Luteolibacter flavescens: one gene and its partners. The protein of the gene in region 2 binds, or shares a complex with, the protein of the main gene of each other region. Links are inferred from orthologs where the notes say so. Each region holds a gene or a part of one and is shown on either strand. Other genes may lie near its edges. The genes, in order: nuoB, OKA04_RS01460, OKA04_RS21895 and nuoD.

What was found.
Region 1: the proteins of OKA04_RS01460 (region 2) and nuoB are in contact, whole or in part, in a crystal structure (PDB 6Y11), measured with the Thermus thermophilus proteins. The link is inferred for Luteolibacter flavescens from one-to-one orthologs. Residues at the interface, in WP_096411122.1 of Thermus thermophilus: Arg36, Val44, Arg45, Met46, Gly47, Pro48, Asn49, Arg50, Val51, Leu57, Gln58, Ala61, Asp62, Ile64, Lys65, Ile67, Phe68, Lys69, Glu70, Ile72, Val74, Glu223, Ala224, Glu225, His233, Thr234, Glu235, Tyr236, Ser237, Trp241; in WP_096411117.1 of Thermus thermophilus: Arg16, Glu17, Gly18, Leu24, Leu27, Val28, Trp30, Gly31, Arg32, Asn34, Ser35, Trp37, Thr54, Asp55, Ala56, Asp59, Ala61, Arg62, Phe63, Gly64, Glu66, Val67, Phe68, Arg69, Ala70, Ser71, Arg73, Gln74, Ala75, Asp76.
Region 3: the proteins of OKA04_RS01460 (region 2) and OKA04_RS21895 are in contact, whole or in part, in a cryo-EM structure (PDB 6KHJ), measured with the Thermosynechococcus vestitus proteins. The link is inferred for Luteolibacter flavescens from one-to-one orthologs. Residues at the interface, in WP_126985484.1 of Thermosynechococcus vestitus: Gln8, Lys26, Trp29, Leu30, Pro33, Met34, Met37, Leu38, Leu83, Ile84, Phe85, Lys86, Glu87, Asp88, Val89, Leu90, Pro91, Ala92, Thr100, Ala104, Val107, Ile108, Phe111, Leu112, Tyr114, Ile115, Ile125, Ser126, Leu128, Phe133; in WP_126986108.1 of Thermosynechococcus vestitus: Gly6, Tyr7, Glu8, Tyr9, Phe10, Gly12, Phe13, Leu14, Ile16, Cys17, Ser18, Pro21, Ala24, Leu25, Ala27, Ser28, Leu31, Arg32, Pro33, Ser35, Arg40, Leu41, Thr42, Thr43, Tyr44, Glu45, Ile51, Gly53, Ala54, Trp55.
Region 4: the proteins of OKA04_RS01460 (region 2) and nuoD are in contact, whole or in part, in a cryo-EM structure (PDB 6ZJN), measured with the Thermus thermophilus proteins. The link is inferred for Luteolibacter flavescens from one-to-one orthologs. Residues at the interface, in WP_096411122.1 of Thermus thermophilus: Ala224, Glu225, Gln226, Glu227, Ala295, Trp297, Phe298, Arg299; in WP_223903221.1 of Thermus thermophilus: Pro35, Ser36, Asp139, Gly141, Ala142.

The regions. Positions count from the first base shown.
Region 1 is NZ_JAPDDS010000007.1:71,817-78,634, forward strand. The notes cover bases 940-3,674. They hold nuoB (NADH-quinone oxidoreductase subunit NuoB), read left to right. Parts: upstream 940-1,906; coding sequence 1,907-2,443; downstream 2,444-3,674. Other genes in these bases: trpA (tryptophan synthase subunit alpha), read right to left, coding at 940-1,110; OKA04_RS13790 (Uma2 family endonuclease), read right to left, coding at 1,164-1,781; OKA04_RS13800 (NADH-quinone oxidoreductase subunit C), read left to right, coding at 2,451-3,020; OKA04_RS13805 (rhomboid family intramembrane serine protease), read left to right, coding at 3,080-3,674. Outside these bases: dapF (diaminopimelate epimerase), read right to left, coding at 1-271; more of trpA, read right to left, coding at 316-939; more of OKA04_RS13805, read left to right, coding at 3,675-3,784; rpsO (30S ribosomal protein S15), read left to right, coding at 3,879-4,136; OKA04_RS13815 (polyribonucleotide nucleotidyltransferase), read left to right, coding at 4,325-6,490; OKA04_RS13820 (hypothetical protein), read left to right, coding at 6,622-6,818. UniProt on the Escherichia coli protein: NDH-1 shuttles electrons from NADH, via FMN and iron-sulfur (Fe-S) centers, to quinones in the respiratory chain. The immediate electron acceptor for the enzyme in this species is ubiquinone.
Region 2 is NZ_JAPDDS010000001.1:338,711-345,654, forward strand. What follows is about bases 3,933-6,793. They hold OKA04_RS01460 (complex I subunit 1/NuoH family protein), read left to right. Parts: upstream 3,933-4,663; coding sequence 4,664-5,923; downstream 5,924-6,793. Other genes in these bases: OKA04_RS01455 (NADH-quinone oxidoreductase subunit G), read left to right, coding at 3,933-4,651; OKA04_RS01465 (NuoI/complex I 23 kDa subunit family protein), read left to right, coding at 5,935-6,501; OKA04_RS01470 (NADH-quinone oxidoreductase subunit J family protein), read left to right, coding at 6,550-6,793. Also shown: OKA04_RS01445 (SUMF1/EgtB/PvdO family nonheme iron enzyme), read left to right, coding at 1-2,226; OKA04_RS01450 (OsmC family protein), read left to right, coding at 2,219-2,626; more of OKA04_RS01455, read left to right, coding at 2,894-3,932; more of OKA04_RS01470, read left to right, coding at 6,794-6,944. UniProt on the Escherichia coli protein: NDH-1 shuttles electrons from NADH, via FMN and iron-sulfur (Fe-S) centers, to quinones in the respiratory chain. The immediate electron acceptor for the enzyme in this species is believed to be ubiquinone.
Region 3 is NZ_JAPDDS010000017.1:69,992-76,840, reverse strand. What follows is about bases 2,155-4,920. They hold OKA04_RS21895 (NADH-quinone oxidoreductase subunit A), read right to left. Parts: upstream 3,842-4,920; coding sequence 3,467-3,841; downstream 2,155-3,466. Other genes in these bases: OKA04_RS21885 (aspartate 1-decarboxylase), read right to left, coding at 4,438-4,785; OKA04_RS21890 (hypothetical protein), read right to left, coding at 3,962-4,270; OKA04_RS21900 (hypothetical protein), read left to right, coding at 3,084-3,422; OKA04_RS21905 (ribose-phosphate diphosphokinase), read left to right, coding at 2,155-2,932. Also shown: OKA04_RS21915 (aspartate-semialdehyde dehydrogenase), read right to left, coding at 1-300; OKA04_RS21910 (sugar transferase), read left to right, coding at 522-1,928; more of OKA04_RS21905, read left to right, coding at 2,006-2,154; rpmB (50S ribosomal protein L28), read right to left, coding at 4,930-5,193; OKA04_RS21875 (DnaJ domain-containing protein), read right to left, coding at 5,316-5,852; OKA04_RS21870 (HesB/IscA family protein), read right to left, coding at 5,849-6,214; OKA04_RS21865 (patatin-like phospholipase family protein), read left to right, coding at 6,302-6,849. UniProt on the Escherichia coli protein: NDH-1 shuttles electrons from NADH, via FMN and iron-sulfur (Fe-S) centers, to quinones in the respiratory chain. The immediate electron acceptor for the enzyme in this species is believed to be ubiquinone.
Region 4 is NZ_JAPDDS010000001.1:98,251-105,269, reverse strand. The notes cover bases 2,196-5,131. They hold nuoD (NADH dehydrogenase (quinone) subunit D), read left to right. Parts: upstream 2,196-3,007; coding sequence 3,008-4,255; downstream 4,256-5,131. Other genes in these bases: OKA04_RS00380 (NADH-quinone oxidoreductase subunit NuoE family protein), read left to right, coding at 5,014-5,131; OKA04_RS00385 (thioredoxin-like domain-containing protein), read left to right, coding at 4,273-4,983; OKA04_RS00395 (sugar phosphate isomerase/epimerase family protein), read right to left, coding at 2,196-2,862. Also shown: OKA04_RS00410 (LysM peptidoglycan-binding domain-containing protein), read left to right, coding at 1-398; OKA04_RS00405 (Lrp/AsnC family transcriptional regulator), read right to left, coding at 543-1,028; OKA04_RS00400 (alpha/beta hydrolase), read right to left, coding at 1,089-1,967; more of OKA04_RS00395, read right to left, coding at 1,981-2,195; more of OKA04_RS00380, read left to right, coding at 5,132-5,601; NADH-quinone oxidoreductase subunit NuoF, read left to right, coding at 5,632-7,019.

The DNA of each region.
Region 1 (6,818 bases), on a different replicon or contig from region 2:
CCTCCATGAGCGCCGCCGTGAAGCGACCGAAGCAGCGCGCACCATTCCCGCACATCTCGGCCTCGCCGCCGTCGGCATTGTAATAGCGGAATTTGAAATCGGCTCCGTTCTCCGCGGGCTCGACTGCCAGCAGGCCATCCGCGCCCACGCCGCGATGGCGGTCGCAGAGGTGCTCGATCTGGTCCTTCGTCAGCGAGAGGGAGAGGTCGCGGTTATCGACGACAACGAAGTCGTTGCCGGCACCGTTCATCTTGTAGAAATGCAGGAGCATGGGAGATCTGAATGTGAAATTTGAAATTTTGGATCTGAGATCCTTCACACCGCCTTCGTCGCGGCGATGAGCGGGGTGACGAAGTCCCGCACGGCTCCGGCGGCGCGGTCGGGATTGAGCTCGACTTGTTTCACGATGGCCGAGCCGACAATCACCCCGTCCGCCGCTTTCGCAACCATGGTCGCCTGATCCGGCGTGGTGATGCCAAAGCCGACGCAGACCGGCACCTTCGCGTCCTTGCGGATCTTCGCGACCAGCTCGCTGAGGCCTTCGGAGGGGGCTCCGTGGGCACCGGTCACGCCGGTGCGGGAGAGCGCATAGATGAAGCCCTCGGCGCTCTCTGCCAGCAGCTTCATGCGGTCCTCCGGGGTGGTCGGGGCGATCAGGCGGATGTGATTCAGGCCTTCGCCGCGGGCGAGGTCGTCATTTTCCCGGGCCTCGTCCGGTGGCAGGTCCAGCAGCAGGATGCCATCCGCACCGGCGGCGGCGGCATCGGCGTGGAATTTATCGAAGCCGTAGTTGAAAATCGGGTTCAGGTAGGTGAAGAGCACGATCGGCGTCTGGTGCGTCTCGCGAAACTTGCGGATCAGCTCCAGCGAGCGCGCCGTGGTCATGCCGGCCTTCAGCGCGCGATCCGCGGCCATCTGGTTCACGATGCCGTCTGCAAGAGGATCGGAGAACGGCAGTCCCAGCTCGATCACGTCCGATCCGGCGTCGGCGAGGGCCTTGATCACCTCCAGCGAGGCCTCGAAGGACGGGTCGCCAGCGGCGACATAGGCGACGAAGGCTTTCTTTCCTTCCGAGCGGAGCCGGTCAAAGGCGGCGTCGATGCGATTCATGGGCGCGCGGAGACTTGTCCGCCTGTAGGTCCCTGACAAGCGCGGAGGAAGACTCAGGCAAGCCGGGCCAAGGCTTTCGCAAAGTCCCCGGCGACTAATGCCTCTACATCAATGACCAGTCCGGGGAAATTCGGGCTTTCCAGCGATCCATCCGCTGCAGGGGCAATCTCGACGAACTCGTCTCCTTGGAGTTGCCACCAGACGACGCGCTTTTCGGCCACGATCCACACCAGATACTCCAGAGCGCCAGCCCGGAGATAGGCCCGCTTTTTCTGATGAAGGTCATAGGCGGCCGAACTGGAGGCGATCTCCGCCACCAACTCCGGTGCCCCGCAGACGTAGCCGTCGGCATCGATCTTCGCCTGGCCGCCCTCGCGCATTAGCAGTAGGTCCGGCTGGGGCTCGTTAAGCATGTCGAGGCGGACCGTGCTGTTGTCGGCTACTTTCAATCCGTCGTGTCTGGCAGAGTAGACGCGGAAAAGCGTGGCGAGATCGACGTGAGGAATGCCGTGGTGATCGGCTCGGACAGGAGGGGCCATATAAACGATGCCGTCGATGAGTTCCGCTTTCTTGAGATTGGGCATCGCAGCGTAGCGGCGCTCGAATTCGGCGCGCGAAAGGACGTCGCCAGCCTGTAGGGGCGGGATTCCGACTTTCTCAAGAACTGCCATCGTGGCTGATAATAGCCTCCCGTCGGCCCAAGGCAAGGCGGCAGCTTGGCGGGTGAGCTTGTGAAAAATTTCACAAACGAGCTTGAGAGCCGGGCGGGGGAGGGGCATCGTCGGCCTGCACGACCATGGTCAGCGATTCAACCCAGACCGCCCACGCGGCCTACGATTCCAAGATCGAGGGCAATATCATCTTCACGCGTGTGGATGCCGCGATGAATTGGATGCGGAAGAACTCCATGTGGCCGATGCCGATGGGACTCGCTTGCTGCGCCATCGAAATGATGGCCGCCGCGTGCAGCCGCTTCGATCTCAGCCGCTTCGGCGCGGAGGTGATGCGCTTTTCCCCGCGCCAGGCCGACGTGATGATCGTGGCCGGCACCGTGACCTACAAGATGGCCCTCGCCGTGAAGCGCATCTGGGACCAGATGCCGGAGCCGAAGTGGTGCATCGCCATGGGTGCCTGCGCCTCCTCCGGCGGCATGTATCGCTCCTACGCCGTGCTGCAGGGGATCGACCGCCTGATCCCGGTGGACGTTTACATTTCCGGCTGCCCGCCACGGCCCGAGGCGCTCATCGAGGGCCTGATGAAGCTTCAGGCGAAGATCGACGCCGATCCCGCGCTGTCGAACCAGAAGAAGGAATTCATCGAGGACCTTGCCTGATTTTCCCATGTCCGCTGCCCAGGATATCGAAAAGCTCTCCGCAAAATTCGGTGCGGACGTGGTCGGAACGAAGGAGTTCCGCGGCGAGCACACCATTTCGGTGAAGCTCGGCGTGCTGCACGACGTGCTGGCCACCGCGAAGAAGGAACTCGGCTATGAGATGATCATCGACATCTCGAGCCTCGATTTCTTCGGCGAGGATCCCCGGTTCGAAATGGTCTATGAACTCGTCACCGTGGACGACTCGAAGCACCTGCGGGTGAAGTCGAAGGTCTCCGAGGAAGAGGAAGTGCCCACCGCCACCGACCTCTGGGTAGGTGCGGATTGGCACGAGCGCGAGGTCTATGACATGATGGGCATCCGCTTCACCGGCCACCCGGACATGCGCCGCATCCTCATGTGGGAGGGCTATCCCTTCTACCCGCTGCGGAAGGATTTCCCGCTGGCCGGTCGCCCGAGCGAAATGCCGGACGTGGCCTTCACCGGCATCGCCCCGCTGGAGGGTGGTCCCTTTGTGACCAGCCCCGGCACGAATGACTCTGTGAAGCGCGAGCCGCGCGCCCGCGTGGTGAAGTGAAGTAAGGCAATCCTGCTGTCCGCTCCGCCGCTTTTTCGACTCTCCACCTCGCCCCGGTCATGCATTCTCCGTTCGTGCCCGGACGGAGCGAGCGGCTGAAATGGTGGTGGGAGGATTTTCGCTCCGCCCGGTTCTCGCTCGGTTTGGCGGCGCTGCTATTGGTCATCGAGGGTGTCTTGGCGCTCTTCGGTGGATCGGAGGGTGTCCCGGAGGTCTATCAAACTCTCGGTCTGAGTCGGGATGGTATTCTAAAGGGATGGCTCTGGCAGATCGCCAGCCATGCGCTGGTCCACGGGGTCTGGTGGCACGCGCTGCTGAATGCCCTGCTGCTGGTCAGTGTGGGCATGCGGGTGGAAAGGATCGCGGACTGGAAGATCGCCGCGCGGGTTTTCATCGCCGGGGTGCTGGCAGGCGGTGCCTTCTTTCTCCTGCTGCCCCAGCCGATGCCGGACATGACGCTGGTGGGGGCATCGGGCGGCATTTCCGCGCTGCTGCTGTGGTACACCACGTCGTCCCCGCAGTCGCGGATGGCCTTCATCCGGATCTCCGCGAAGAACTTGGGCCTCGGAATCCTGATCGCCTCGGGAATCCTCGCCGCCGCCGTGCCGTGGATGCCGCAGGGGGAGCTGACCGTCGCACATGCCTGCCATTTCGGCGGGGCGCTGGCGGGGTGGCTGATGGCGCGCCGGGGCATGGGGAAGCGGGTGAGTCTGGCGGATTTACAAAAAGCCCGCGCCCGTCGCGAGTCTGCCGCCGACTCCTGAATCCGTGCTTGCAATACCCGGGGAATCGGGTTTCCTCCGCGGTCCCGACCAAGGGCGGACCGGTCAAGGTGACTGGACTGAATCAAATACATCAATGAGCGAAAGCACCATCAACGTCGCGGACTTCAAGGCCCACGAAACCGACACCGGCAGCGCAGACTATCAGGTCGCCCTGCTGACCCAGCGCATCGTCCACCTGACGGCGCACCTCACGCTGCACAAGAAGGACACCTCGTCCCGCCGCGGCCTCCTCAAGCTGGTCGCGCAGCGCCGCAAGCTGCTCGACTACGTGAAGGCAAACTCCGAAGAGCGCTACCAGAAGCTGCTCGCCGGTCTCAACCTCCGCAAGTAAGCCCCTTTCTCCCGACGGCCACGGTTCACCCCGTGGCCGTCGCGCTTGAATCGACGGGTACCGGGAAACGTTTTCCCCTCCGTCATCGGACAGCCCTTCCATCCCTTTCTTCCATTTTGGGGTCTGTCCGAAACCTAACACCGCCACCGGCATGTCGCCGGAGGCACCCATACTGAAAGACAGACAAGATGAACATCCATACAGTCACGAGCCAGGTCGGCTCGAACCCCATCACCTTCGAGACGGGGAAAATCGCAAAGCTCGCCGACGGTGCCGTCGTCGTGACCTGCGGCGAAACCGTGGTCCTCGTGACCGCCGTGTCGCAAACCAAAGTGAAGGCAGGCCAGACCTGGTTCCCGCTTTCCGTGGAGTACAAGGAAAAAGCTTCCGCCGCCGGCCAGTTCCCGGGCGGCTACTTCAAGCGCGAAGGTCGCCCGACCGAGAAGGAGATCCTCACCTCGCGCATGACCGACCGTCCGCTGCGCCCGCTCTTCCCAAAGGGCTACCTCTACGACACCCAGATCGTCGCGCTGCTCCTCTCCGCGGACCAGATCAATGACTCCGACATCCTCTCGATGAACGGTGCGTCCGCCGCCCTGGCGATCTCCGACATCCCCTTCGCCGGCCCGATCGGCGCGGTGCGCGTCGGTCGCGTGGATGGCCAGTTTGTCGTGAATCCGACCTTCGACGAGCGCGCCGAGAGCGATCTCGACCTCGTGTATGTCGGCAACAAGACCGACGTCATCATGATCGAAGGCGCCGCCAACGAGCTGCCGGAAGAAGACTTCATCAAGGCCCTCCACTTCGCCCAGGCTGAAGTGCAGAAGCTCGTCGCCGCCCAGGAAGAGCTGGTGCGCCTCGCCGGCAAGCAGAAGCGCGAATACGCCCTGACCGTCGCCAAGGACGAGCTCCTCGAAGTCGGCTACGAGATCGCGGGCAGCCGCATCGAAGACGCCATCTACGCACCGTCGAAGGTCGAGCGTGGCAAGAAGGTCGGCGCCCTCCGCGACGAAGTGGAAGCCGCTATCAAGGCCCGCTACCCGGAGTCCACCGACTTCGACGTGGAGCAGGTCTTCGAATACATCCAGAAGAAGGCATTCCGCATCTCCATCATGGAGAAGGGCCTCCGCGCCGATGGTCGCCAGGTGGGCGATCTCCGCCCGCTCTTCGCCGAGGCGAACAGCCTGCCACGCGTCCACGGCTCCGCGATCTTCGCCCGTGGCGAGACGCAGGCCCTCGGGATTTGCACGCTGGCTCCGGCCGACGAGAAGCAGTTCTTCGACAACTACGCCGGTGGTGAGGACAGCAAGCGCTTCATCCTTCACTATAACTTCCCTCCGTTCTCGGTGGGTGAGACCGGCCGCATGGGTGGCCTGAACCGCCGCGAAATCGGCCACGGCGCCCTCGCCGAGCGCTCGATTGCCCCGGTGATCCCGGACGTCGAGGATTTCCCATACGCCATGCGCGTCTCGTCGGAAGTCATGGAGTCGAATGGCTCCACCTCGATGGCCACCGTCTGCGCCGGCACCATGTCGCTGCTCTGCGCCGGTGTCCCGCTGAAGGCACCCGTCGGTGGTATCTCCGTCGGTCTCGTGACCGAGTGGAACGAAGATGGCACGATGAAGGCTCACAAGGCCCTCCTCGACATCATCGGCTCCGAGGACTTTTACGGCGACATGGACTTCAAGCTCTGCGGTACCGATGACGGCGTCACCGGCTACCAGCTCGACCTGAAGCTCCCGGGCCTGCCGCTCTCGATCCTCGAGGAAGCCATCCACATGGCGAAGGCTGCCCGCTCCACGATCATCGCCAAGATGACCGATGCCGTCTCCGGCCCGCAGGCTCTCAGCCCGCACGCCCCGCGCATCGTCTCCGTCAAGATCCCGGCCGACCGCATCGGCGAGCTCATCGGGCCTGGCGGCAAGAACATCAAGGGCATCCAGGCCGAGTCCGGTGCCGAGATCAACATCGAGGACGACGGCACCGTGCACATCTACGCTTCCAAGGAAGAAGGACTGCTGCGCGCGAAGTCGCTCATCGAGCGCATGTTCCAGGAAATCGAAGTCGGCAAGGTCTACACCGGCAAGGTGGTCAGCATCACCAACTTCGGCGCCTTCATGGAAGTGCTCCCCGGCAAGGATGGCCTCATCCACGTCTCCGAGCTGGCCGAAGGCCGCACCGAGAAGGTGGAAGACGTCGTCAAGAAGGGCGACATGGTCACGGCCAAGTGCCTCGGCGTGGACGAAAAGGGCCGCGTGAAGATGAGCCGCAAGGCCGTCCTCCGCGACGAAAAGGCCAAGGCTGCCGAAGCCGAAGGCGCTGCCGCCCCGGCACCTGCCGCTCCCGAAGCGTAAGCTAGATTGATCTGACAAAGGCCCGGTCTTCCGAAAGGGAGGCCGGGCTTTTTTGTCAGGACCGTTGACCTTGAAGGGGCTCGAGCTTTGGGCTAAGAACGGAAAGAGCGATGTCTCTCAAGCGTTCCATCTTGTTCCTTTCTCTCGCTGTCCTGCTGGCGGTGATGGCTCTTTTCGTATCGAACCGGCATCTGGAAGCGCATAAGCACGAGCGCGAGCGCCATTTCGTTACCATCCATTTCATTGCTGCCGGGGCTGTCGGGAATGGGGAGACGCCAAAGGATCTTGAAGGCTTGCTGAAATCCGTCGGCGGCGAGACGTCGCCGCT
Region 2 (6,944 bases):
GGCGTCCGCCTGGCGGAGGCCCTGCGGCACCTGCATGACAATGGCTTGGCGCACCGCGACGTGAAGCCGGCGAACGTCATTTTCGTCGGCGGCAAGGCAAAGCTGGCGGACATCGGGCTCGTCGCCGCGCGCGGCCAGCGGACCTTCGTGGGCACCGAGGGCTTCGTCCCGCCGGAGGGTCCGGGATCGGCGCAGGCGGACGTCTATAGCCTCGGTAAGGTGCTCTACGAGATCGCCAGCGGCAAAGACCGCATGGACTTCCCGGAACTGCCGGACGACATGCCGCCAAAGCTGGAGCGGAAGCGTTGGCTCGCGCTGAACCAGATCGTCTGTGACGTCTGCGAGCCCCAGCTTTCAAAGCGAAAGGTTTCATCCGCGGGAGAGCTGGCCGATGTGCTGCGCCGGTTGCAGGAAGGGAAGCGCCGGAAGCGGCGTCGCCCGGTGGGTGCATTTTTCGCCACGGTTTTCACGGCTGCAGCCCTTGTCTTCGGCACGTGGGAGGCCTTCAAGGGCAGCCCGTGGATGAGCCTGCCGAACCAATTCGCGAATCTCCTGCCGATCAACGGATCAGGCGACGAGACCCCGGTGGAAAAGAAGCCGATCCCGGCGCTCATCAAGATCAACAGCCGTCCCGAGGGCGCCGTGGTGGTTGCCTCCGATGGCGAGGTACTGGGCACGACGCCGACCGACCTGCTCAATTCCTACGTCGGGGAGCAGGTCTCTTTCCGCCTGGACAAGGACGGCTACGGTTCCGTTCCGCTGGATGCGGTGGTGCCCGCCTCGGCTGCGGAGGAGCCGCTGTTGTTGGAAGCCGAGCTGAAGATCTTCTCCCCGCCGCAGCCGAACGAAAACTGGGTCGATCACCTCGGGCAACGCTACGGCCCGGTGGGAGAGGGGCACCAGAGCCGCCGGCCGGTGGGGAAGGACGAATGGGATCGCTATCTTGCTGAAAAGGAACGACCCGGCGATGTCGCCGAGTTTGTCGAAGTCGAGGAAGACGGTATCAAGCGCAAGATCGTCGTGACCAGCGAGGGTGAGGCGCAGGCATTCTGCTGGTGGCTGGCGGAAAGCGGCATCCGGGACGGTTTCCTCACCGTGAATCATCGCGCGCGTCAGTTGATGGACCTCACCTTTGCCAATACCGGCATGAGTGAGCGTGCCCGGAAGGAGAATTTCCGCCCCTTCCGCTGCCGGGTGGAGCCCATTCCCTACGCCTGGATCACCGTGACGACCGAGCCCTCCGGCGCGGAGGTCTTCCTGAAAACGGCGGAGAATTCCTACAACTACGTCATCGGCACGACCCGCGGGCCGCTCACGACGGATCCGCTGCGTCCCGGCGATCACGAGTTGCTGATCCTGCTGGAGGGCTACAAGCCGCTGTCCAAGAAGGTGACCCTCAAGGAAAACGAGCGGCTGGATCTTCACCTGAAGTTGGAACTGAACAACAGCGTGGTCATGGAGAAGCCTTGGGAAAACGGGCTCGGGATGAAATTCGTCCCCATGGGCACCGACCTGATGGCGTCCATCTGGGAGACCCGGGTGAAGGACTACGATGCTTTTGTCCGCGCGAAAAACCTGTCTGCCCCGGCCACGGATTTCCAGCAGGGGCCGGATCATCCCGTGGTCTTCGTTTCCCGCAAGGATGCCGAGGACTTCTGCGTCTGGCTGACGGAGGTGGAGCGGAAGCAGGAGCGACTGACCCAGGTGCACGAGTATCGCCTGCCCACCGACTACGAGTGGAGCATGATGGCGGAGCTGAAGGAGCAGCCCAACGTCTCTCCAGCCCGGCGCGACACGCAGCGGGCAAAGGTCTTCATGTGGGGTGCCGCGTGGCCGCCCGGGGCAGACGGAATGAAGGTCGCGAACCTGGCCGATGGCAGCGCCACCATCCTCGTCAGGAGCGAGCGGACCATCTCGGGATACATCGATGGCTTCGAGCGGACGGCGCCGGTCGGCTCTTTCCCTCCGAATTCTCTGGGGATCTACGACCTGTGCGGGAATGTCCACGAGTGGGTCTCGGACAATTACAGTCCGTCATCCTCCTCCGGCGTCCTGCGCGGCGGCGGGTGGAATACCTATCAGCCGCAGAATCTCTACATCGGCGCGCGGAATACCCAGCCGCCGGACTTTCGCGACAGCATCTACGGCTTCCGCGTCGTGCTTGCCAAAGTCCCGCCGATCCCGGAAACCACGCCTGCCGAAGAAGGCATCGAAACCGATGGTTGAAATCAAGATCGACTACCAGGGAGACCTGCACTGCTCCGCCCTCCACGTGCCCTCCGGCACCACGCTCGAGACCGACGCGCCGGTGGACAACAACGGCCGCGGCGAGTCCTTCTCTCCCACCGATCTCGTCGCCACCGGCCTCGGCGTCTGCATGGCCACGGTCATGGGCATCGTGGCAAAGCGGAAGGAGATCCCGCTGGAAGGTCTGAAGGTTGCCGTGCGCAAGCACATGTCCACCGACACGCCGCGCCGTATTTCCAAGCTGGAGGTCGATCTCGACATGCCGCTGCCGGCGGATCACCCCGAGCGGAAGATGCTGGAGAGCGCTGGTAACGGCTGTCCCGTCCACCACAGCCTGCACCCGGACATCGAGGTGGTGCTGAACTACCGCTGGCAGTGATTTGACCGGGCATCCCGGCTAACAGTTTTCGGAGCGGGGCTGGGGATTCTCCTGCTCCGTTTTGCTTTTCTGGAGGTTTCACAAAACGTCGCCGGACGATTTTGGCGGCTATTTTGACCGCAATCGGTCGGTGACGCGTTGGATTTGAGTCGATGCGTCCCAAAAAACTCCTGACTTTGTGAAATTTTTCACAAAGTGCGCTTGCCGCTCGCGAGGCGCTTTTTCATAGTCCGCGTCGCCCGGGGTTTCCCCATGCACTCCCTGCCCATGAGTGATCAAGCCGCCACTGCCGAAGCCAAGCTTCCGAAGGATCTCGCCGCCGAAAAAGGCCTGGTCAACGTGCAGATCGACGGGGTTTGGCTCCAGGTCCCGCGCGGCATGCGGATGATCGAGGCGTGCAAGCTGGCGAAGCAGGAAGTGCCGCACTACTGCTACCACCCGAAGCTTTCCGCTCCCGGCAACTGCCGCATGTGCCTCGTCCAGATGGGCATGCCACCGCGCCCGGCACCCGGCCAGGACCCCACCTATGATGCCGAGGGCTACCTGCCAATCGGCTGGATGCCCCGCCCGGTGATCGCCTGTGCGAACACGGTGACCGAGAACATGGGCATCCGCACCACGGGCGAACTGGTCGAGAAGTGCCGCGAGGGGGTGATGGAGTTCCTCCTCATCAATCACCCGCTGGATTGCCCGATCTGCGATCAGGCCGGCGAGTGCCGCCTGCAGGAGTTTTCCGTCGAACACGGCCGCGGCGAGTCGCGCTTCGTGGACATGAAGGTGAAGAAGCCGAAGAACGTGGACATCGGTCCGCGCGTCCGGCTCGATGACGAGCGCTGCATCATGTGCAGCCGCTGCATCCGCTTCATGGATGAGGTCGCGGACGATGCGGTGCTCGGCTTCACCCAGCGGGGCACCCACACCACGCTGACGGTCCATCCGGGCCGCAAGCTGGACTCGAATTACTCTCTCAATACCGTCGATATCTGCCCGGTCGGAGCGCTGACGTCGAATGACTTCCGCTTCCAGATGCGCGTCTGGTTCCTCAAGGAGACCAAGACCATCGACGTGAATTGCGGCACCGGTGCGAACATCGTCATCTGGACCCGCAGCAACAAGATCCACCGCATCACCCCGCGTCAGAATGACGACGTGAACTCGACGTGGATGCCGGATTCGCACCGCCTGAATTTCCACTACATCGACAGCGATGCGCGCCTCACCGAGCCGATGATCCGGGCAGGAGCGAAGCACCAGACGAACTCGTGGTTCCACTCGATCCAGACGGCAGCGGACGCGCTGAAGAAATTCCAGGGCGGCGAGATCGCGATCATCGCATCCGCTCGGATGACGAATGAGGAGCTCTTCCTCGTCCGCAATCTGGCCAGCGAGCTCGGCACCGGCCAATACACGACCGTCCCGCGCACTGGCGAGAGCGACGGCATCCTGATTTCCGAGGACCGCAACCCGAACACGACTGGCGCGAAGCTGGTGTGGCAGACTCCAGATCCGCACGGTGGTCTCTTCGCCATCCGCGAAGGCGTCCGCTCAGGCTCCATCAAGGCGCTGATCGTACTCGGCGAGGATCTTTTCGAGGCAGGCTTCACGAAGGACGATCTCGCGAAGGTCTCCTTCATCGTGTCCACCCAGCTCATCGCCGGTCCGACCGCGGAGGCCTGCGACGTGGTGCTGCCCGGTGCGGCATTTGCCGAGAAGCGCGGCTCCATGGTGAATGTCACCGGCCGTCTCCAGCGCCTCAATCGCGCCGTCGAACCCCTCGGCGATGCGAAGGACGACTGGGAAATCCTCCGCGACCTCACCCTCGCCATCCAAGGCACAAATCTGGCCAACGGCCCGGCGATGATTGAAAACGTCTTCAAGTCGATGGCCGAGGCCGTGACTGAATTCAACGGCCTGACCCTCTCGAAGATCGGCGATCTCGGCCTGCCCGTCACCGAAACCGGCGTGAAGATCCCGTTGCTCGAAAACGAGCGCGCACGCAAGGCCGCTGGCCTGATCAACGGCTAATCTCCCGCCTCCATGGACCTCGTCTCCCTGCTAGTCATTGTCGCCAAGGTCATCGGCCTGACCTTCATGGTCGTGCTGCCGCTGGTGCCGATCTCGGTTTATTTCGAGCGCCGGTTTTCCGCGATCATCCAGGACCGCGTCGGTCCGAACCGCGTCGGCGTGCCACTCACCCTGCTCGGTGCCAAGAAAGATTTCTCGTTCTTCGGTCTGATCCAGCCGATGGCAGACGGCGTGAAGCTCTTCTTGAAGGAGGACTTCACCCCGTCCCATGTCCGCAAGGCCTTCTACTGGCTGGCTCCCGCTCTGACGGTGGTGCCCGCGCTCGTCACCGTCTGCGTGGCCCCTTTCGGCGGTGACATCGTCGTGAACGGTGAGGCCCACAAGCTGGTCATCGCCGATCTTGATGTCGGCCCGCTGTTCATCTTCGCGATTTCCTCGCTGGCGGTCTATGGCATCACGCTCGCCGGCTGGTCCTCGAATTCGAAGTTCCCATTCATCGGCGGCGTGCGCTCCACGGCACAGATGATCTCCTACGAAATCGCGCTCGGCCTTTCGGTCGTGCCGGTGCTGCTCTACTACGGGGACCTCAATCTTTCCAACATCGTCGAGGAACAGTCGAAGAACGGCTGGCTCCTGCTCCCGCTGTGGGGCAACTCCGCCCCCTGGAACAACGGCGGCGACTACACCGCGTGGCTTTTCTGGATTCCGGCGATGATCGCCTTCGTGATCTTCACCACCTCGGTCTTCGCGGAGACGAACCGCATGCCCTTCGACCTTCCGGAGTGCGAAACCGAGCTCGTCGGGGGCTATCACACGGAATACTCTTCCATGAAGTTCGCCATGTTCTTCATGGGCGAATACGCCGCGATGGTCATCGGTTCGGCGATGGTCGTGACGCTCTTCCTCGGCGGCTGGTCGCTCGGTCCTTTCTTCGACAATTGGGCTGCCAGCCTCGAGATCGGCTCGGTGAAGATCGGAGGCTTGTTGAACATGGCCGTCTTCATGGCCAAGGTAGTCGCCTTCATCCTCTTCTTCATCCTCGTCCGCTGGACGGTGCCGCGTTTCCGCTATGACCAGCTCATGCGCCTCGGCTGGGTGATCTTCTTCGAAGCCGCGCTCATCAATGTCTTCCTCGCTGCGCTGGTCATCGCCGCGCCGCAATTCGGCCCTGCCGCCAGCATCGGCGGGCTGGTCGTCCTCGCCCTCGTCACCGGCGCCCTCGTCTGGTGCCTGAAGGTGTCCGAGAAAAAGTCCGCCCCGGTTTCCATCTAACTTTCCCACCCATGGCCGTCGTCAAAGTCACACGTCCGAAACTGAACGCGGGGGAGAAAATCTACCTCGGCGCGGTCATCAAGGGCTTCTTCATCACGATGAAGCACGCCGTCGATTCGCTGCGGGGCAAGTCCCGCGGCGCGAAGGACATGGAGTCCTCCGGACTCGGCGTGACCATGCAGTATCCAGAGCAGAAGTGGGACGAGCACCTGCCCGAGCATTACCGTGGCGCGCCCGCTCTGGTGACCGACGAGCAAGGCCGCGAACGCTGCGTTTCCTGCCAGCTTTGCGAATTCATCTGCCCGCCGAAGGCCATCAAGATCACCCCGAGCGAAATCCCGTCCGATGACCCTTGGGCGAAGGTCGAGAAGCGCCCGCTGGAATTCGACATCGACATGATCCGCTGCATCTACTGCGGCATGTGCGAGGAGGTCTGCCCGGAGCAGGCAATCTTCCTCCGCAAGGACTACGCGATCACCGGCCTGAAGCGCGCCGACATGGTGCACGACAAGGAGAAGCTCTACGAGATCGGCGGCAAGCGCGTCGGCCTCGTCAACAAGTGGAACGAGCTGAAGTAACCAACCGGCCAGTCCTCATTGGCCAACCGGCCCCAACTCTTCCCTTCCATGCCCGTTTACTTATTCTGGTTCTTCGCGCTCGTCATGCTGTTCGGCGGCGTGGCGGTTGTCGCGCTGCGGAATCCCGTCGCATCCGCCTTGTCGATGGTGGCCTCATTCGTCGGCCTTTCCGGTCTTTTCATCGGCCTGAATGCCTTCTTCGTCGGGATCATCCAGATCCTCGTCTATGCGGGCGCGATCATGGTGCTGTTCATCTTCATCATCATGCTCCTCGACCTGAAGACCGAGGAGAAGCGTGCGCCGAAGCTCGCACCGCTGCTTGGCGGGCTCGGCATCGTGCTGGCCTTCACCATTCAGCTCATCGGCATCCTCTCGAAGTCTCCGAACATCAAGGCCGAGCCGCTCGATCTCGCCGCCGGTGCCGCCTACTACGCCGAGCGTAG
Region 3 (6,849 bases), on a different replicon or contig from region 2:
GAAGGCGGACGAATTGTCGATCACCACGGCACCCGCCGCTGCGGCGGACGGGCCGAATTCCTTCGAGATGCCGCCGCCTGCGGAAAACAGCGCGATGTCCACACCCGCGAAGCTGTCGTGGGTGAGCTCCTGCACGACGATTTCCTCGCCGCGGAACGGGATGCGTTTCCCTGCCGAGCGGGCTGAGGCCAGCAAGGTCAGTTTGCCGACGGGGAAATTCCGCTGTTCGAGACAGAGTAGCATTTCCTCGCCGACCGCTCCGGTGGCGCCTACGATGGCGACGTGCTTGGGTTCGCTCATGATTGATTTGGAGGGCGGGACTGTAGGGGCGAAAGTCGGCATGGCAACCGTATCGTGCGGCTTTGACCCAGTCCTGGAGCGCGTTTGCCGGGATTTTCCAAACCGGGGGAGGTGACAAACCCGTCGCCAATCGTCCCGTGTTTACGGGATTGCCTTGCAGCGGCGGCCCCTCCAAGCTTCGCCCGGCTGCCCCAGTCGCCCTCGTCTCCCCCATTATGCCAATGTCCACCGGACGCAAACAGGCCTTTTCGATCCAGGCGCTCCAGCTTCTGGATGCCGCATTGGTCTGGCTGGGCTTTTGGCTGGCGTCCATCCTGCGCGATCCCATCCGCGAGGCCTTCGGGCTGGGGAAGATGGACCGCTCGATGCTGGCGGACATGAGCTGGGTGCTCTACATCGCCGTGCCCTTTACCCCGCTGGTGCTGGAGCATTTCGGCTTCTACGAGCACATCCGCCGGAAATCCCGCCACAAGGCGCTGCAGCAGATCATCAAGGCGCTGGCCGTGATGGGCCTGGTGCTCGGCCTCATCTCCGTTTTCTCCCGTCTGCCGGAGGCGAGCCGCCTCATCCTCGGCCTTGGTGCGCCGGTCGTCGCCTTCCTGCTGCTGCTGCGCGACCGCATCACCAAGAAGCGCATGGTCATCCTTGATCGCGACGAGGGTCGCCGCGAGCGCGTCGTGCTGGCCGGATCGCCGGAGGACCTCGAAGAGCTGATCCAGGAGCTCGATCCCGAGTCGATCGAAGGCTGGAATATCGTCGAGCGCTTCGACCTTTCCTCCCGCCCCGTGGAGGATCTCTACGAACTCCTGAAGGTGGAGACCGTGGAGCGCGTGATCTTCGCCACCCGCCGCACCGCCTTCGACAAGGTGGCCCAGGCGGTGGAGGCCTGCGAGCTGCAGGGCGTGGAAGCGTGGATCGCCGCCTCCTTCATCCGCACCCAGATCGCGCGGCCCGTTTTCGACTCCATCGGGAACAAACCGATGCTCGTCCTGCGCTCCACGCCGGAGCTGAGCTGGGAGCTTTTGACGAAGGAGGCCTTCGACCGACTGGGGGCGCTCACCCTCATCATCCTCAGCTCGCCGCTGTGGCTCATCGCCGCCTTGGGCATCCGCCTCACCAGTCCGGGGGCTCCGGTTTTCTTCTGCCAAAAGCGTGCCGGGCACTACGGCAAGCCCTTCCGCATGTGGAAATTCCGCACCATGGTGCCGAATGCCGAGGCCCTGCTCGACAAGATCAAGGCCGAGCACGGCAATCACATGGAAGGTCCCGTCTTCAAGCTGGACCGCGACCCGCGCGTCTTTGCCTTCGGCGGCTGGCTGCGGAAGCTGAGCATCGATGAGCTGCCGCAGCTCCTCAATGTCCTGACCGGCGACATGAGCCTGGTCGGCCCGCGCCCTCTGCCGCTCTACGAGGTGGCCGCCTTCTCGGAGCTGGCGCACCGTCGCCGCCTGAGCGTGAAACCCGGCATCACCTGCGAGTGGCAGGCAGGCGGCCGGAACAAGATCACAAGCTTCGAGCAGTGGGTGGAAATGGACCTCCGCTACATCGACAACTGGTCGCTGTGGCTCGATTTCAAGATCCTGCTCAAGACCATTCCGGCCGTCCTTTTCGGCAAGGGCGCGAAGTAATTCCTGCCAGCAGGGAATTCCGCCTTGAGGAATGAGGCGCTACCGGCGGACGATGCGCCCCGCCCCGCCGCTCCTGCATGAAACTCATCAGTGGAACCGCCCACCGCGCGCTCGCCGAGCGCATCGCCGACAATCTTGGCACCCAGCTCGCCGACGTCCATGTGACGGCGTTTCCGGACGGTGAGACGTTCGTCAAGATCAACGAGAACATCCGCGGCGACGATGTCTTCATCATCCAGCCGAGCTGCCCTCCATCGAATCACAATATCATGGAGCTGCTCATCATGGTGGACGCCGCCCGCCGCGCGAGCGCAGGCCGTATCACCGCCGTGATGCCTTTCTTCGGCTACGCCCGCCAGGACCGGAAGGACCAGCCGCGCGTGCCCATCACCGCGAAGCTCGTCGCGAACCTGCTCACCTCCGCCGGTGTCGGCCGCGTGCTGACCATGGACCTGCACGCCCCGCAGATCCAAGGCTTCTTCGACATCCCCGTCGATCATCTCTACGCGAAGCCCGCGCTGATCCACTACCTGCGCGACCGCCATCCCGATACCTCGAATCTCACGGTGGTCTCGCCCGATGTAGGCGGCGTGAAGATGGCACGTGCCTACGCCGACGCGCTGGGCGCCGACCTCGCCATCGTGGCGAAGCACCGCATCAGCGCCACCCGCGTGGAGGCGATGAATGTGATCGGTGACGTGGAAGGCCGCGACGTGATCCTCATCGACGATATGACGGAGACCGCCGGCACCCTGACCGCCGCTGCCGAGATCCTCGGCAAGAACGGCGCGCGCCGGATTTTCGCCTGCGTCTCCCACGCCGTGCTCGGCGATCTCGGTCGCGAACGCATCAAGGACTCCGTGATCGAGGAGATCATCACCACCGACTCCGTGCCGCAGGCATCGGGCGAGAAGGTGCAGGCAGTGGGCATCGCGCCGCTGCTGGGCGAGGCGATCCGCCGCATCAATGGCGGCCAGTCCGTCACCTCGCTCTTCGAGGTCTGAAAAGCTGAGAAATCATTTCCGAACGCCGCACGGAGTCATCGCTCCCTGCGGCGTTCTTGCGTAAGGGAAAGGAGGGGAGGGGACTCCGCGCCGACGAAAAAATAGCACGCTGTTCCTTTCACCCGGGCCCGGGACGCCGTAGGCTCCCCGCATGCTTGCTTCCCTGAAAGACAACCTCGCCTCGGCCGCCGCGAAGAACCTGCTCTCCGGGAAGATGGAGCGCTACGGTCAGGTGCTGGACCTGAGGATCCGCAGCAAGGAAAAGACTCTCGCGCTGGAGATCATGCTCACGGGCGAAAGCTCGGAGATCCGCGTGGAAGTCGGCAGCTACCGCATCGTCGCGGGCGAGGGCGGAAAGCTTTTGCTGGTGGTGGAGACCGTCACCGCCTCCCGGGAGTGGCTGCAGCTCGTCCTCGAGGACTTCGTGGTCGGCCAGCCGATCCCGATTCCCGCGGTCGCCTCGATGGCGCTGGGCAAGCCGGATGCGTGAGGATTCGCAAGCGTGTCCGGTTCAGCGCCGGTCACGCGGAGCGATCAGTTCTTCCAGGTCAGCGCGCCCTTCTTGAGCGCATAGACGTAGGCCACGGCCAGCACGCCGGCGAAGCCTGCCATGGACACCAGCGGGATCGCATTCCCGCCGGCCACGAGGTCGCGGAATTGCACGGCCCATGGATACATGAAGACGACCTCGATGTCGAAGATCACGAAGAGCATCGCCACCAGGTAGAACTTCACCGAGAAGCGCGGCGCGCCATCGCCCACGGGGAGCATGCCGCACTCGTAGGCGCTATCCTTCGTCGCATTCCGCCGGGCGGACTTCCCGAGCAGCACGCTCAGCGTGAGGCTCACCGCCGCGAAGCCGATGGCCACGAGGATCTGGACGAATACGGGAAGATACTGGGACGACATCCGGCCTCCGGTTTAAAAGTCGGCGCGGGCCATGGACAGAAAAAAAACCCGCGCCGGATCACGGCGCGGGTTCTTCTCAAAAGGGAGGGCAAACAACGGGTGCTCCGGGCACCTCTTGGCTCAATCTTCCTGCTGCTGGGCGAGATACTCGCTCGAAGCCTCGTGAACGCGCTTGGTTCCCTTGTACTCCTTGCCGATCTTCTCGACGAGGCCACGGGTGACCAGGTTCTGCAGTTTTTCGTAAGCGCGCAGGCGAAGCATTTCTTCACCGCCGCTCACGGCGTTACGGACCTTGAGGTTGTCGAACACCCGTTCGAACAGGTCATTGAAGCCAAACACCTTGTCTTCCGCGAGGACGTTGCAGAGTTCATCCGTGACGTGATCAGGAAGCCGGCGTGAAAACCGGGTGCGTTTCGTGGTGGTTGCCATAGCGGCGCGATCATAGCAGCGAAATGCTGCGCGCGCGACTCCAAAAAGGGCCTGCTATTCAAAAAAGTCCTTAATGTTTCTCAAGTAAATAATTTTAAGCAAATCGTTTCCTTGAGCCCGCTATGGCGTCGAAACCGCGTTTAAAGCGGTTCTCTGAGGGTTTTCCCTCAGCGTCCGTCGCGGAGAATCCGGTTTTCCTCGTCGAGGACCACCTTTTTGGCGAGCACGGGCGTATCGGACAGGCCGAATGCCATGATCGCGACGCGTTCGCCCTTCTTGATGCGATGGGCGGCGCCACCGTTGATCAGGATGTTTCCGGTGCCGGGGGCTCCGGGCTGGACGTAGGTCTCCAGGCGGTTGCCGGAGGTGATGGAGGCCACGAGGACCTTTTCACCTGCCCACAGGCCGACGGCCTCCATGAGGTCGGTGGGGATCTCGATGCTGCCTTCGTAATCGACGTCGGCGGCGGTGATCATCGCCCGATGGAGTTTTGATTTGAGCACCTGATGGAGCATGGCGGGCGGGAAGAAAATGGCGCGCTCCCCGGGCGTCAAGCGGCAAGCAACAAGAATTTTCCGGACCTTCCCGGGCAGACGCAAAACGGCCCGGAGTTTCCTCCGGGCCGCCTTGGATGAAAATTCAGATTCCCAGGATCGGGATCAGAGCAGGCCTGCGTCCTTGAGGGTCGCGTAGGCTCCGTTCTTGTTGATCGTCTTGATGGCCTTGCAGCTCAGCGTGAGGCGCACCCAGCGGTTCAGCTCGGGGATCCAGATACGCTTGGACTGGAGGTTCGGAGCGACCTTGCGCTTCACGACCTTGGTCACGTGACGACCGATACCGCCCTTTTTCTTGGCGAGACCGGAACGATTGATTTTGCCGCCGGAACGGACTCGGCTTCCTCGGATGCTGCAGACTCGGGCCATGGTAGGAAAGGGGTTGCTTACGCGGGGCAGGGAGAATGGCCGGGCGGACCAAAGCGTCAAGGCAAATTCTTTGGAGAAGATTCAAGACTTGGAGACGCAAGACGCAGGATCAGGCATGATGATTACCAGAGACTCGCGAAGCGGGATTTGAGCTCGGCCTGCCATTTTTCCAGGAATGCTAGGTCTCGCGCGGTCCGCCAGGGGTCGCCGTGGCCTCCTTCGATGGCTGCGAAATGGGCTTCCTCCGCGGCCAAGGCGGCGGCCACCTCGTCCAGGGCGGCCTCCAGAGATTCGCGCGCCTGCTGCACGGCTGGCTCCAGCATCGCCTTCGCCAGCGTGCTCAGGGCGGCCTCGCGGCGCTTCGTCACTGCGTCGGCCTGCTGGAGTGTGGTGCCGACTTTTCCGAAGAGATCCACCAGCCCGGGCGAAATCGAGCCGCGCTCGTCGCCGGAGATCTCTTTCGCGGCCAGCCACGCGCGGAGCCGCTTCGAGGGACGGGAGAGCAGGGCAAATGCCTCCTGCACCCGGGCGAAGTCCTCGCCGCTGCCGCCCGCATCCGGGTGCTCGCGCTTGCCCGCCTCGCGGAAAGCGGCGCGCAATTCCTCCTCGGAAATCGCCAGCCGAGGCTCCAGCCCGAGCGTCGCGAAGGGATTCATCACGCGGCGAAGCTCTCCCCGCAGGAGCAGGTGACGATGGCGTTCGGGTTGCTCACCTTGAAGCCGCCCTGCTGGAGATCGTCCGACCAATCCAGCTCGCTGCCGCTGACGAAAAGCGCGCTCTTCGGGTCGATCACCACGTTCACGCCATTGCTGGGCACCATGATGTCGCGGTCGCGCGGGCCGTCCACCAGGTCCATCTTGTACTGGAGCCCGCTGCAGCCGCCGCCGATGACGGCGATTCTCAGTCCGCCGTCCGGGCGGCCCTGCTTTTCCAGCAGGCCGCGCAGGTGGGCGGAGGCCGCATCCATGACGCGGACCAGCTTCTCGTTCCCGATCTTGTAATTCACCGCCGTGGCCGACATCGCGCCGCGACCATCGCCTCGCCGCCGCCCGGTGAAAACTGAAAACTCGCCACGGCGGCGGGGATGCCTACTTTCCGCGCGCCTCCCATGGATCACCCAGTCACGCCCGGACTCGCCGTCGCCCTCGGATCATCCTTCCTCGGCTACTATGCCCATGCCGGCTTCCTGAATGGCTTGGCGGAGGTCGGCCTGCATCCCGCGCGCATCTCCGGGGCCTCGGCCGGGGCCATCGCGGGATCGCTGCATGCCGCCGGCATCCGCGGGGAGGCGCTGAAAAGTACGGTGCTCGATTCCGCGCTACGCTGGTCGTTTTTCGACTGGGCGGCTTTCCTCCGTCTGCCGGGGGTCTGCACCGCCTTCTGGTCCACCGGGCTTTTTTCCGGAAAGCACGCGGTGAAGAAATTCCACTCCATCCTGAATGGCGCGGACCTCTCCTCGCTGGTCTCGCCGGTCATGGACATCGCCGTCACCGATGCCGATCTGCATCGCACGGAGATCCTCCGCAGCGGCCCGCTCGCGGAGCTGATCGTCGCGAGTTGCGCCGTGCCGTGCCTCATCGGCATACAGCGGGTCGGCGGGAAGCGCTACCTCGACGGTGGCGTGGCCTGCGAGGCGCCCTTCGAGCACTGGCTGGA
Region 4 (7,019 bases), 240 kb from region 2 along the record:
ATGCCCTGCAGGCGGGAAATCCGCACATCAAGGCGGACAAAATGCGTGCCGGCCAAACGCTGAATCTCGGCGGCAGCAAGCCCGCGCAAAAGACGACGGCCACCGCGAAAGCGAAGACCTCCCCTTCCCCGGCTCCCGCCACGGCCTCCACCAAGGCTCCTGCGGTGACGAATACGGCCAGCCGCGAACCCGCTCCTGCGCCACAGCCGACCACCGAAACGGTCGGCAACAACCCCAAGCTTCGGCTCATTGTCATCAATGAGCCCATCGGTTTCGGTGATTTTGCCGCAGCACACGGCACGACCACCGCGAAACTAAATGCCCTGAACGGCCACAGCCTGAATCCCAGTACAGTCCTTGCAAAGGAGTCGGAGTTCTACGTTCCCGCCCAGCCTTGAGAATTCGAGGCTCCGACTTCCTTGGGTTTTGGCCGCAAAGGTCATGGCACCCGTCCGGGATCCGTCCCGGGCGGGTTTTCGCTTTTCGGAAAAGGACCTGAAGCTTGAACCGGCTTTGGGCCTTGGATCACCCCACCTTCCGCCTCAAGGCGACACCGCAAGGCGCTGTGGACCCTCGGACTCGCCGAAGATGAAGCCGTTTTCCTTGTAGGTCTTCAGGCGGAAATGGGTGGCCGTGGAAATCACGCCGTCCATGGTGCTGAGCTTTTCGGAAACGAAGCGGGCCACTTCGCGGAGGTCGCTGCCTTCCACCACCACCATCAGGTCGTATCCGCCGCTGGCGAGGTAGCAGCTCACCACCTGATCGAAGCGGGCGATGCGCATGGCGAGGCGGTCGAAGCCACCGCCGCGTTCCGGAGTGACCTTCACCTCGATGAAGGCGGACACATCGACATCGCCTGCGGCCTCGGGATTGATGACCGCCTGATAGCCCAGGATGGTGCCGTTCTTTTCCCACTCGGCGAGGCGCGAGCGGACTTCCTCCTCCGACAGCGAGAGGACCTCGGCGAGTTCCTGATGGCTGTAGCGGGCTTGTTGGCGGAGGAGCTGGAGAAGCGGGTCGATCGACATGACGGCGGCGTTCTAGCGAGGCTGCCCGCCCTCCGCAAGACCCGTGGACGGCGTGACACGTCAGTCCTTCGTCATCAGGAAATCGACGGCAGTCCGGTAGGCGGGCTCCGGGAGACTCCACATCACATCGCCGTGACCGAGATCCGGCAGCAGCAGCCGTCTCCCCTGCCCCTCGGCGCAGGCGGAAAGGAGCTGCGCCGACTGGTCGGGCGGGATCACGCCGTCGCGTCCACCGTGGATGAAAAGCAGCCGGGCATCGGTGCGGTGGACGCTTTCGATTGGCTTGATCCGCTTGGGATCGAAGCCCGCGGCGCTGCGAACATCCGAGCGCACCCAGGGCAGAAAAGGAACCATCGCACCGCTGTAGATCTGACGGGCATGATGACGCATGATCTGGGATAGATCGGCAAAAGGCGCCAGGAGCACCGCGGCCTCGGCTCGCGAGTCCCGCGGCAGGGTCTGGAGCGCGACCGCCGCCCCCATCGAGTAGCCCCAGAAAACGTCCTTGCCCTGAGGCCGCTGATCCCGCTTTCGGGACGCCTTGATCACCCGCAGCGCGTCGTCCACCTCACGCATTCCGTAGCTAGCGCGCTCACCACCGCTCTTGCCGTGGCCACGGGAATCCCACGCGACGCAGCGGAATCCTGCGGCGGTCAGGCGCTTGGCGACGGGGAGCATCTGCTCCTTCGTATTCCCGAAGCCGTGAAAAAGATAGGCCGTGCCGAGCTTCGGCACGGCAGGATCGGCCGGTAGCTCCAAAGCAGAGATGACCACTCCATCCGCCGCGACCACGTCAAAGCGCACCGGCTTCGTCGCGGTCTCCTTTTCCCAATGACCGGCCTCTAGCACGCGCCGCGGCACGGTCATTACGTCCGCGGCACGCCGGGTCAGGCAGCCGGTCAGGGAAATGGTGACGAGGATAAGGAAGGCCCTCCACATGGGAGGAGCCGTATCAGAGCTTCGCCAGATAGGCGATGCTCTGCTTGATGCTGGCCATGGCGTCCGGAGACTGGTCCTGCTCGACGTGGCAATTTTCGACACCGGCCTTTTCCGCAGCGGCGAGGATCGGCTCCATCGGGATGATGCCGTTGCCGAGTTCCTTGAAGGCGTCCTGAGGCAGGTTACCGAATTCCGGCAGCTTGAGCCCGTCCTTGAGATCCTTCAGGTGAAGCTGGGAAACACGACCGGAAAGCTTAGTGATCAGCTCCACGGGATCGAGGTTCGCGACCTTCACCCAGAAGATATCGATCTCGAACTTCATGTCCTTGCTGAACTGCTCGATGAAGACGTCGTAGCCCGTCTTGCCGCCTTCCTTCGGCTGGAATTCAAAAGCGTGGTTGTGGTAACCGAGTTGGATGCCAGCGGCTTTGGCAAGTTCCGCGGCCTTGTTCGCGTTCGCGGCGACCTTCTTGTAGTCATCCAGCGTCTTGCGCTCGCCGTCATGCAGGTAAGGGATGACGAGGTGGCTGAGCCCGACTTCCTTGGCCTTTTCGAGGGTTTTCTGGAAGTCGCTCATCGAGGCATCCTTCGGGCTCGTCACGCTGGTCCACTCGAAGTGGGTGGAATTCAGCACCAGACCGGCGGACTTCGCCCCGTCGATCAATGGCTGGCAATTCGGGAAGCCGTAGGCTTCGACCTGCTTGTAGCCCGCTTCCGCGACGGCCTTCAGGGTTCCGGCAGTGTCTTTTCCGAGCGCATCGCGCAGGGTGTAAAGCTGGATGCCGATGTTCTTGCGGTACTTGTTATCCGGGGCCAGCGCGGCGAGCAACTGGCTGGCGGGAGTCAGGGCGAGCGACGAGACGACGGCGGAACGCAAGAAGGTGCGACGTTGCATGGTGTCGAAGCTCGCCGCGGGAGCCCGCCATGGCAAGCATGCGCGTCGGCATTTGCCGCATGCCACGGACTTTGTGAAAAATTTCACAAACTGCCTTGCCCGAGGGGCTTCCTTGGGGCCTGATTCCGGGGCCGGGAATAACCCAATGAGCCGCTCCACGACCGAATACCAAGCCCCCGACGTGGCCACGAAGGCCGCCGAGTACCACGAGGAAACGACGGACTTGATGGGCGAAAAGATGGTCCTGAACATGGGACCATCCCACCCCGCGACGCACGGCGTGCTGCGCCTGATCCTGGAATTGGACGGGGAAATCATCACCAAGGCCGACCCGGACGTGGGCTTCCTGCACCGCGGCGACGAGAAGATCGCGGAAAACATGCACTACAACCAGTTCGTGCCCTACACGGACCGGCTGGACTACCTCGCACCGCTGGCGAACAACGTCGCCTACGCCTGCGCCGTGGAGAAGCTGATGGGCTGGGAGCTGCCACCCCGTGGCCAGGCCCTGCGCGTGCTGTGCTGCGAGCTGGCCCGCATTTCCTCCCACCTGCTCGGCGTCGGCGTCTGCGCCATGGACGTGGGTGCGATGACCGTTTTCCTCTACACCTTCACGGAGCGGGAGAAGATCTACAATCTCTGCGAGCAGCTCACCGGGGCGCGTTTCACGACCTCCTACACTCGCGTCGGCGGCCAGCTCCGCGACATGCCTCCGGGCTTCGAGCAGTCCGTCCGCAAGTTCCTGACCGAGTGCGAGGCGACCATCGAGGAAGTCTCCAAGCTCCTGGACAAGAACAAGATCTACCGCGACCGCATGTGCGACATCGGGATCATCTCGAAGGAGTCCGCGATCGCCTGGGGCCTCACCGGCCCGAATCTCCGCGCCTCCGGCGTGCCCCGCGACCTGCGCAAGGACCGCCCCTACCTCGGCTACGAGAAGTATGACTTCGACGTGATCGTGGCGGACGAGGGCGACTGCTACGCCCGCTACCAGGTGCGGATGGAAGAGCTGCGCCAGTCGGTGAAGATCTGCCGCCAGGTGCTCGACACCATGCCAGAGGGCCCGGTGAACCTGGCCGACTCGAAAAGCATCCTGCCGAACAAGGAGAAGGTGCTGATGTCGATGGAGGAGCTGATCCACCACTTCATCGTGGCCACGCAGGGCATCGACGCGCCTCCAGGCGAGGTCTATTTCGGCGCGGAAAACCCGAAGGGCGAGCTGGGCTTCTACATCCACTCCACGGGTGGAGGCGTGCCGCATCGCCTGAAAATCCGCAGCCCCTCCTTCTGCAATCTTTCCCCGCTCTCCGTGCTGCTGCCCGGCCACATGATATCTGACGTCCCGGCCGTGCTCGGTTCGCTCGATTTCGTGATGGGCGAATGTGATCGCTGACGTATAAGTGATTCGTTATGAAAAAGACGATCCTCCTCAGCATCCTGATGGCCGGTGTTTCCTTCGCCGGATTCGAAAAGTGGACCAACAAGGACGGCAAGACCGCCGAACTTGACTTGGTGAAAGTCACCGAGACCGGTGGCGAGAAAGCCGGTGAATTCAAGATGCGCAACGGCAAGTCCGTGACGCTGAAGCTCTCCGACCTCGCCGACGCAGACCAGAAGCGTCTGGAGGAATGGAAGCCCGCCGCTGCACCCGCGGGAGAGGCCAAGCCGAGCGTCTTTGACAAGGACCTCGACGGCAACCTGGTGAAGCTGGAGGGCAAGTCCCTGAAGAAGTATGAACTCACGGCGAAGCCGACGAAGTATTATCTCTTCTACTACACTGCCTCTTGGTGCGGCCCGTGCCAGAAGTTCACTCCATCGCTCGTCGAGTTCTACGAAAAGAACAAGCCGGGCAACGACACCTTTGAAATCGTGCTGGTCACCAGCGACGCCGATGAGGACGCCATGGAAGGCTATGCCGTCGAGAAGAAGATGAGCTGGCCTCACCTGAAGCTCTCGAAGACCGAGAAATTCAAGAAGTCGGTCGCTCATCCCGGCGGCGGCATTCCGAACCTGGTGCTGACCGACTTGGAAGGAAAGATCCTCAAGTCCAGCTACGAGGGCAAAGAATACAAGGGCCCCCACGTGGTCATGAACCACCTCGAAACGCTCCTGAAGGAGTGACAGCCAGTCTCCCGACGTCCCATTTCCAACATGTCCGCCTCGATCCTCGCAGAAAACGTCGCCTCGCCGGAGACGCCCGGCTCGAAGTTCTACCCGCCTTTCGTGCCGACGGCGGCGCTTGAAGCCGAGGCGGACCAGCGCCTCGCCCAGTTTCCCGAGGATCAGAAGCGCTCGGCAGTCCTGCCGCTGCTCCACTTCATCCAGCACCATCACGGCTTCATTTCCGCGGAGGCGATCGAATGGGTCGCCGAGCGTCTGGCGATCCAGCCTGTGAAGGTGCTGGAAGTCGTGACCTTCTACCCCGGCTTCCGCCAGTCGGCTCCGGGCAAGGTCCACTTCCGCGTCTGCCGCACGCTTTCCTGCGCGATGGGCGGCTCGCACGAGTTGATGGAGAAACTCTGCGAACTGACTGGCATCGACCGCTCGCACGCCGATGCCCACCATCATCCCGTGACCGTATCGCCCTGCGGCAAGTGGTCGGTGGAGTTCGCCGAGTGCCTCGCTTCCTGCGGCACTGCTCCGGTCTGCCTGGTGAATGACGATTTCCACGAGGCCGTCACCGCGGAGAAGGCCCAGGGCTTGCTCGACCAATACGCCGACGGCCACTCTTCTCACTGATACCCTTTCCCTGATCACTCGGCACTTCCCATGATCACCTACAAAGCCGGCAAGCAGCCCGACTCCCGCGAATACCGACTCATCTTCAAGAACGTCGATCGCGAGGGCTGGGACCCGTCCATCGACTGCTACCTGCGCGATGGCGGCTACGAGGAACTGAAGAAGGCGATGGGCATGGAGCCCAAGGCGATCACCGAGGAGGTGAAGAAGTCCGGCCTGCGCGGTCGTGGCGGTGCAGGCTTCCCCACCGGCCTGAAGTGGACCTTCATCCCGCCGAACAACACGAAGCCGGTCTATCTGATCTGCAATGCAGACGAGTCCGAGCCCGGCACCTTCAAGGACCGCTACATCCTGCACCAGGACCCGCACCAGCTCATCGAGGGCATGGTGATCTCCTGCTTCGCCGTCGGCGCGAAGGTTGCCTACATCTACATCCGCGAGGAATTCCCCGGCGCTGCGATCATCCTAGAGAATGCCATCGCCGAGGCCCGTGCGAAGAACTTCGTCGGCAAGAACGTCCTCGGCTCCGGCTTTGACGTGGAAATCTACGTTCACCGCGGTGCCGCCGCCTACATCTGCGGCGAGGAGACCGGCCTGATCGAGTCGCTTGAGGGCAAGCGCGCTTACCCGCGCATCAAGCCGCCCTACTTCCCCGCAGCGCTGGGCCTCTACATGTGCCCGACCATCGTGAACAACGTGGAGTCGCTGTGCCACGTGAAGCACATCGTCCGCATGGGCGGCGACGAATACGCGAAGCTCGGAGTGAAGAACAACACCGGCACCCGTATCCTCTGCGTTTCCGGCGACGTGAAGAAGCCGGGCTACTTCGAAGTCGAAGTCGGCAAGGTGACCATGCGCGAACTGCTCTACGACATGTGTGGCGGGCCGAAAGACGGCTGCGAATTTAAAGCCGTCATCCCCGGAGGTTCTTCCTCCAAGATTCTCCGCTGCGAGGAAGAATTCACCCTCAAGGGCAAGGGCCCCGAAGGTTCCGACCTGAAGCTTTCTTTCTGGGACATCCCGATGGACTTCGACTCCCTCGCCGCCTGCGGCACCATGGCCGGCTCCGGCGGGGTCATCGTCCTCGACAACACCCGGAAGATCTCGTGGGTGCTCAACAATATCAACACCTTCTACGCCCACGAATCCTGCGGCCAGTGCACGCCGTGCCGCGAGGGCTCCATGTGGATGAAGAAGATCTCCGACCGCATTGTCGCCGGCGAAGCCTCGCCAAAGGACGTCGCGACGCTGGAGAGCGTGGCCTACCAGATCGACGGCCGCACCATCTGCGCCTTCGGTGAAGCCTCGTCCTGGCCGGTGGAAGCGATCATCGCGAAATTCCGCGACGAACTCATCGCCGACACCAAGCCGGAGAACGACGCAGTCCCGCAGAACGCGGAGGCCGAAGCCCAGCGGCG